2 regions of the Shewanella sp. MTB7 genome follow, and region 2 is predicted to be linked to the other one. Evidence: predicted binding sites of a transcription regulator. Region 2 holds the regulator's gene; the other holds the start of a gene.
What was found. The regulator LexA, encoded in region 2, represses DNA repair genes until DNA is damaged. The targets are predictions, from matches to a motif close to TACTGTATNNNNATACAGTA.
Positions count from the first base shown of each region.

Region 1: HWQ47_RS26690 (DNA-methyltransferase) is a predicted target of LexA. The motif match lies at 2,292-2,311, and genes of this name have one in related genera.

Region 1 covers NZ_CP085636.1:6,094,615-6,099,037, reverse strand. Annotated here, with positions in the region: gene HWQ47_RS26695 (MFS transporter) at 1-851, shown strand, start outside; gene HWQ47_RS26690 (DNA-methyltransferase) at 1,115-2,143, opposite strand; gene HWQ47_RS26685 (hypothetical protein) at 2,426-2,656, shown strand; gene HWQ47_RS26680 (hypothetical protein) at 2,653-3,069, opposite strand; gene HWQ47_RS26675 (hypothetical protein) at 3,071-4,099, opposite strand; gene HWQ47_RS26670 (hypothetical protein) at 4,103-4,423, opposite strand, start outside.
Region 2 covers NZ_CP085636.1:344,838-349,260, forward strand. Annotated here, with positions in the region: gene coxB (cytochrome c oxidase subunit II) at 1-1,465, opposite strand, end outside; gene HWQ47_RS01530 (cell division inhibitor SulA) at 1,899-2,411, opposite strand; gene lexA (transcriptional repressor LexA) at 2,408-3,016, opposite strand; gene plsB (glycerol-3-phosphate 1-O-acyltransferase PlsB) at 3,480-4,423, shown strand, end outside.

The DNA of each region.
Region 1 (4,423 bases), 620 kb from region 2:
TCAGTACTTTTCTTGCTATCTTGTGTGGTACTGTTGGTGCCGGAGTACTGGTATCGAGTGAGCATGCTTTAGCAATCGCGGCTGTACTGGTGGTTGTTTTGGCGGCGATAGGTGTGATTGCTAGTTGGAATATCCCCGCTTTGCCTGCGGATGATGGCGCACAACATCTGCCTCGAAAAGGAAGCTGGAAAATCCTTAAGTGGGTGTCTCAACATCATGAAATTTGGGCTGCAATCATAGGTATTAGTTGGTTCTGGTTTCTTGGTGCTACCTATCTGACTCAATTTCCGAACTTTACCCGGTTATTTCTTTTCTCTGATCCTAGTGTTGTTTCAGTGCTATTAGCCCTGTTTTCATTGGGTATCGCCAGTGGTTCCTTTATCTCGGTACGTTTATCTAAAGGGATAGTTGAGCTTGGAGTTGTACCACTAGGCTTGTGTGGACTGGCTCTATTTGGTATCGATTTTGTATTTGCGATACCAAGTTCGGTGGCGCTTGTGTATGACGCGATCGATTTTATGATGACCACAAACCATTTCCGTCTTATGTTTGATCTCTTTATGATAGGAGTCAGTGGGGGGATCTATATAGTGCCCTTATATAGCTTTATCCAATCTAGGGCTAACTCAAGTGAGAGAGCGCAAGTCATTGCGGCAAATAACATTCTCAATGCCCTATTTATGATCACATCAGCGCTATTAGCCATGTTGGTACTACAGGTACTAGGGTGGCAGATAACGGAGCTGTTTATTTTGCTGGCTGTTGGTAACCTGCTGGTATTGATTTTTCTTTGTGTCAAAGAAGTTGTTTTTTGGCGCTCGGCAATCAATCTCTTACGCAGAAAGAGTTAACTTTTTAATTCTCAATAAATAATAAAGCCCTCAAGAGAGGTCTGCTATATGGGCTTAATCTATTGGTTTAATTATAGTTTTATTTATGCGTTACCACATATTGACCACATGTAACCGTTAGAAAGTTAAAAACGCACCGCAAGGGGCTTAAATATCGCCTTGAAAGCCTTGCTCAGCAAGGAACTGGCAATTCACTGACCACACCTAACCGTTAGGAATGAAAAAACCGCCTTAATTGGCGGTTTTTATTGATTACCGTGCCACTACTTAAAACCGCTTATCGTTTGATTAAAAATCTTTGCATCCATCTCTATACCGATAAACTGTCGCCCTAGCTTCAATGCTGCTTTACCTGTCGAACCGCTCCCCATAAAACAGTCCAGGACTACTTCATCCTCACGACTGCTCGCAGCGATAATATGCTCAAGCAGTGGCGCCGGCTTTTCGCATGGATGCTTACCAGGATAATATGGCACTGATGCAAATGACCATACATCCGTAAATGGCACCTCTTTGATCACCGTAAACGGTCGCCTAAGAGATTGATACTCCGCCTTTAAATCATCGTACTGACGAACTAGCATCAGGTAGTCATGATTTAAGGCAGTAAATCGCCCGGTTAAATCCTCATGTGAAGCTTCAAGCGCATCATGCTCGTACCGTGCGAACAACTCCTGCAGTTGTGCGTATTGTTTCGCGGTCGGTAACTTCCATTGTGAGCTGCTGAACCAATGAGATGACATTTGGGTACTGGTGGCTTTGTTGATCTCTTTAGCCGGTACATTCAGTCGTTCTTTAGCATCTTTAAAGTAATTGATGAGTGGCGCAAACACCTTACCTTTTAAGTCCTGGCACTTGATGTGATAATTCGAGCTCCCTTTGGCAAAGCCTTCCGAATCATAGTGGCCACACATGATGATACGCTCAGTCGCGGGGAAAAATGAGCGTAGCGTTTCTTTGCATGCTCGATTCCACGGGCCGCTTGGCTTGGTCCACACGATATGATTCAGAACATCAAAGCGCTGCTTAAGTAGCAGCTCCGTTTCAGCGCTAAGGCGAGAGCTGCAAAACAAATACAGCGTGCCCGAAGGCTTTAATACCCGCCATAACTCCAAAGCGACACAATCAAGCCAGGATAAGAACTCCTCTTGCGTGGCCCATTGGTTATCCCAAGCATCCCGTTTTACTTTGTAATACGGAGGGTCGGTGACAATCAGGTCAATACTGTTATCTGGTAACGTCTTGAGTGAGGTTAAACAATCACAATTGAGGAGCGTTAGTTTCTTTTGCATTACTGCGTGTTCCAGCGTGGACACTCGGGGTGTTCTGTTCAGTAATAAATTTACAACGTGGGCACTTTATTGTTATATGTCCATGCTCGATATAACACAATTTTTTGCCACATCTGATGCAGAGTATTGGTTTCATTTAATGTCATCACACTGTTTAAATATACAGTATATATCATTTATTATAATGATGAATCTCACCTATATTAAAATAGCATCCCTTGCCACAATTAACTTTCACTGCGACAATGCTCTCAATTCCCCTTCTATAAGCTGAATATGCCGATGCCTGTCTTTAAAGCGATCTGCCCTGTTTGCGACGGCAATAAAACGACTATTCGTACCAGTAAGAGGATCGCCGTTGGCTACCAAGTGCTTTACTGCGACTGTTTAGATGAGAACTGTCTCACTCGATTCAAAGTCGATTCAACCATTGCAGGCGTTATTCACACCATGCGGGGCAATCACGCAGCAGGGTTTGCCCTAGATGATGGCCAATTGTCCTTTAATCTTTAATCCTTATAAGCCACAGTCCATGCCGCACGCAGTGAACGAGTATTTGTCGCCTCACATACTGCACGCAGCGACTTTTTAACCCCGAGCTTTATCGCCAGCGTTCGCAGTGATATCACCAGCGGGGCCACGGTCAACACTTCAACACTGACTTGTGAAACATTGAAATGTGATTGCTCTGTGGTTAACACTTCAACATTTGCTTGAGTAATATCAACCCCGCTGTATGTGGTTAGCACCTCGACACTGGCAACTGATACGGCCATTGGCGATTGCTCAGTCGTTAACGCTTCAACACTCGCTTGAGTGATATCAACGCCGCTGAACGTGGTTAATACCTCGACACTGACTTGCGCCACATCCATGGGCGCTTTTTCAGTCGTTAATACTTCAACGTTTGCTTGCGTAATGTCCATGTTACGTCCGTAAAATCAAGCTAGCGCCGTCATTCAAATCTCGCTCCCAGCTGTACTGAGGATGAGCGACCCCGCGAATAATGTTGGTTCTTAACTCTGCGGTGGCGCCGATAGTGGTCAACGCTGACTCGTTTGATGATCCTACTTTTCCAGCGTTAATCTGCATCACACCACTGCTGTTATCACTGCGCGCCCTGATGTGGTAGTTAACCAGATGAACCGATTGCACATCATTGCTTATCCTATATTTGCCCTTGGCTGCATTCGCGCTTTGTATGCCAGTGCTGTCGTTTAAGTCATTAAGGGCTGTATGCTCAGGCTCTGCGCCTTCCACAGACCAGGATGTTTCTAGCACTTCCGTTAACGGCAAGCACTTTACTTTTGCTGATGCCAATACCACATGATTCGCGGTTGATACTTGAACATGCGTGTAGACATCATCAATCATGATAGCGCCCGATTGTGTGGCCGCATACACGACCCTTAACGGCATGTTGGAGCGCGCTTTACTGGAGAAACCCAGTAGTTGAACGCCATGTAAATACACTCGAGTCCAATAGCTTGTCGATGTGGTTGCATTGGTCGTGGTTCTAAACTCGAAATACAGCCAATTCGCTGGCGAAAATGAGGTGATGTCCGTTGTTTTCAGCACGCCTTGGTGTTTTTCATATAACCACACGCTGCCGGATTTGATGATAAGGGCGGTATAGTCCTCGGTTGCTAACAACTCCGTGAATGTTATCGCTGTATCGGTATAGAACGCGCCACAAATTAACGCCTCATCAGCAGGAGCAAGCTGGGTATACTTGATGGCACAGCCCACAGAGACTCCCCACGGACCGACACGATTATCATCTGGCAAATACTGCAACGTCGCGCCAGGTGTCATTTGCAGGGCTTGCCCTGAGCCTCGCCCCGCAACGATGGTCGCTGCATCCGGTGACGTCACTTTAAACGGGTAGATTTGATTGTTGATACTGTCACCGGCACCCATGGTATCAAAACCAATGGCTAATTCTTGATTAAGCATGTTTTATTCCTCTATATAATCAATTATTTCAAAGTCATGAGTTGCGCGAACGTACCCGTCAACATACACATCACCTCGTGGGAGCCCAATCAGCGGCGACCAGCCAATGGTTAGCGCATCCTGAAAACTTCTACCCGTTCTGACAAATATAAAATTACTGCGCTGTGCTGGACTGTCTAAATCAATAACAGTGAATTTTTGACTGAAATAATGAGTACCTATATCCGTTTCGAACAACAGTTGATAGGTAACTGTATTAATGGGTTCATACAGTGGACGGCCTACGCCATCGCTTACCGTCGTTAATTCACCTGTGCTGGTTGT
Region 2 (4,423 bases):
CCGTCAGTTGTTTTCCGAATGCCTGCATTGCAGTGCCGGGTTTGCCATTCATAACCATGTCAAGATGACCCGTTACAGTCCCAGTAATGACAGGACTGTTCACTAATGAGGGGAAAGCACCTGGTAGGCCTGTTCCTGCTGCTTGATGACAAGCAACACAGTTGGTCATATACACTCTTTCACCTAGAGTCATAAGCTCATTCATGGTTAAGTCTGACAAATCAACTTCTTCTAGATCTTCTTTAACGTCATCAATTACAGCACCAATCACACTTGTATTAGCAGGTTCTGTCTCAGATAAGGTCACTGGAATGTCGGTGTTTGACTCGCTTGACGCTGCAGCACTTGAACTCGCCGAGCTGACATCCGATGCTTGAACTGCATCACCTGAATCATTGCCCCAAGCATTACGTTCAAACGTCACTACGGCGGCAATTTCTGTTGCTGTTAGCTGTTTAGCAAATGCCTGCATAGCAGTACCAGGTTTACCATTTAAGACCATATCGAGATGACCAGAGACAGCGCCTTTAATAATGGGACTGCCAATAAGGGAAGGGAACACGCCAGGTAGGCCTGCACCGTTGGGCTGGTGACATGCAGCACAGCGAGCCATATACACTTGTTCTCCTTGAGCCATGAGATCTTCCATGCTTAAGGTTTGAGATAGTGCGGCTTGTGCTTCGGCGGCTGCATTACTCGCTGCATTTTTCTGTGCAGCTAACCAAATATCAAAATCAGCTTCGGTAAGAGCTTCAACAACAATGGGCATAAAGCCATGATCTTTACCACATAGCTCAGCACATTGGCCGCGATAAACACCGGGCTTATCAATACGAGTCCAAGCTTCATTAATAAATCCTGGGTTTGCATCTTTTTTGACGGCGAAAGCGGGTACCCACCAAGAGTGGATAACATCATCAGAGGTCATCAAGAAACGTACTTTTTTATTGATGGGCAGCACTAAAGGCTTGTCGACTTCAAGGAGGTAATTTACTCCCTTAGCTTCCGTTCCTTCAATCTGTGCTCTTGGAGTCGAGAGTAAACTGTAAAATTCAATATCTTGATCGAAATAGCTGTAATGCCATTTCCATTGGGATCCGGTGACCTTAATTGTTATATCGGCATCGGAGGAGTCTTCCATGGCAATCAATGTTTTAGTAGCAGGGATAGCCATTAAAATGAGGATGATGAAAGGTATAATTGTCCACGCTATTTCGACTTTTGTACTTTCATGAAAATTGGAGGCAATCGCTCCCTTGGATTTTCTGTGGTTGATCATGGAGTAGATCATGACACCAAAAACCAGGAACCCGATGGCGCAGCAGATATATAGGATAATCATGTGGAGGTTATAAACCTGACCACTGATATCGGTGACCCCTTGAGTCATATTCAAGGGCATCTCTGATGCCAACATGGATGGCGTAAACAGCAACGCCAAAAAACAATACAACACTTTCTTCACTAGACTTCTCCTCTGTCAAAATATAAGACAAAGAAGAGTCACACAGTAAGTCTCTGCTCTATGCAAACTCTTCAAGTTCCCAACAAAGCAACGATGACTTCAAAGTACATTAGTGGTTTTACTTTTTTATTGTAAAAAGTAAGCAGTCTTGTTGTTTGCTGCCAGGATAACCACATTTGTACCAACTACTGGCTATATCTGATCCGATTTCATCTAGGCAAAACAATGCAGTTATATCACTGTGAATTGATTTACTTTGCAGACGACTAAATCGTTTGGATATAACAAATTATCGTTGTTATATCTCTAACCTACTTGGTGTTGAAATATTGATCAAGATCACTTTTTCTTTATTTTAAAAATAATTCGATACAAAAAAGCCCCAATAAGGGGCTTGAAGTCAGTTTATTAGCTTATTATTTATTGGCTGTATTTAGTGAACAGAGCCGAACAAACTTGGTTTTATAGTGGAATCGAGTACGTGGTTATGCGCTTCTATTTGCAAACCGGCATTAGCATCTTCAATCACAATACCTAAAGCTCTGGCACTTTTAGCAACAATTTGCAGGCGGCGACTATCACGTGCATCTAAAGATTGAGTCCAACACAGTACTGCACTTGATGTGCCGCTTGTTAGTGCTTTTTCCATCGCCCAGAGTGTTTCGACTTCATCTTTGGCATGGACGAGTAGGACTCGGTTCATCCTAACTCCTGCTTCTGCTAACACCTGTTTGTAACCAATATTTGGTGGGCTGATTAACACGATCCACTGTCCTTGGAGACTTAATGTGGCAAGTTGAGCACTTACCTGTCGTAACTCATCGCGTCCATGGGTGTGGGTTGCCACCGTCGAAATAGTGCTTGATCGTAACTGATTCGAATACTGATTTTCGTGATCTAACCATAGTCCAGGGTGTCTAGGACCGTTACCGATTAATCTATTCATTGCCAACCTCCGTTGCGGATAACACCGACTGCCAATCCTTCGATATTTAGGCTTTGGTTAGTGAGATCAACGACTATCGGTTTATAATCTTCATTTTCAGCGTGAAGATAAACAGTGTTGCCCTTTTTCTCGAAACGTTTAACGGTGACATCATCTTCAACTCGAGCAACAACGATTTGACCGTTTCTTGCCTGAGTAGATTTGTGAACGGCAAGAAGATCGCCTTCTAGGATACCGATGTTTTTCATGCTATCACCACGTACCCTAAGTAGAAAGTCAGCACTGGGGTGGAACATGTTTGGATCAACTTGGTAGTGCTGCTCTACATGCTCTTGGGCTAAAATAGGCTCACCAGCGGCGACTTGCCCTATCAAAGGTAGACCGGGTTCTTCTACCTGAGTTAACCTGATACCACGAGATGTGCCAGGAATAATCTCAATACAGCCTTTCTTAGCTAAGGCCTTTAGATGTTCCTCTGCGGCGTTGGCGCTTTTAAAACCCAAACGTTTGGCAATCTCTGCACGGGTAGGAGGCATACCTGTCTCGGCAATATTGCACTTAATTAGTTCAAGAATTTCAGCTTGTCGTGGTGTCAATGGTCTCATGGGTGATCCTGTCTTTCTATACAGTAACTGTCAGTATATACAGTATCTTGTGCAGTGCAAGTATTAACCACATTTTATCTATTTTTCTCTTTCTTTTTACTCTTTATTTAGGCTGATGCAACAACGAAGTGGGCTTGCGCAAAGCTTTCGTTGATGGGTTACTATTGTAATCTAGAGTGCACTTTATTCTGCGTTATTGATTTTGCCAAGGGAACAACCATTACCAACAATCAATATCTTGCCTAAAGCACATTAAGTTCTCACTGAATCCTGCATTTCTAAGTAGCTTGGGTATATTCAGGGACTGCTGTATGAAAGCCGTGAAGTCATCAATCATCAATATGGAACTCATATATACATAACTTCAGTTGGCACTCAGATATAGGGCTAGCTAATTTTGGTGGAATTATTCAATATCTGGTACTCTATGCAGTTATTAAATAAAACACATTGCATAAGAATAATGTCCAAACAAGACTCTCTTTGGTTTAAATCACTACGCTGGCTTCAGAAAAAGTTGGTGCACACTATTGTCGTGCCTCATGAACCTTTTAAAGATCTTAATTTAGATCCTGAAAAGCCCTTGGTTTACGTTATGAAAACTGAATCTCTAAGTGATATCGCTGCGCTCAGTGAGATCACCGGTGAGTTAGGTTTGCCTAGTCCTTATGATCCGCTTGTGGTTGAGGGGGAATCGACTCCAAGAGTCGTTTGCTTAGAAGGGGCTAAGCCTCTAATGGGTAAAAGGAAGAGTAACGAATTCTTTATGAGCAGTTTTATGGGTCTATTAAAGGCGCATAAAAATAGCCCAGATCTGGATATACAACTCGTACCAGTGAGTCTTTATTGGGGAAGAACGCCGGGTAAAGAAGATGACACCATGAAAGCCGCGGTGCTTGAACGTGAAAATCCAACCTGGTTGCGTAAATGCTTGATGATCTTATTTTTAGGTCGACATAACTTTGTACAGTTTTCTAACTCTGTGTCGATCCGTTATATGGCCGATGAACATGGCACAGACAAACGTATTGCTCAAAAACTTGCGCGGGTAGCACGAGTGCATTTTAGTCGTCAGCGTAAAGTGATGACAGGCCCGGTTTTACCTAAGAGGCAAGCACTTTTTCATGCCTTGATTAACTCTGACACCTTAAAGAAAGCGATCCAAGAGGAAGCTGCCAGCAAGAAGATCTCCGAAGTTGAAGCTAGATCAAAAGCGATGGAGTATCTTGATGAAATAGCGGCGGACTATTCAGACAGTCTAGTGCGTATTGCAGAACGTTTTCTAACCTGGTTATGGAATAAGCTGTATAAAGGGATCAATATCAAAGGTGCTGAGCAGATCAGGCAGTTGCACCATGATGGTCATGAAATCATCTATGTTCCTTGTCACCGTAGCCATATGGATTA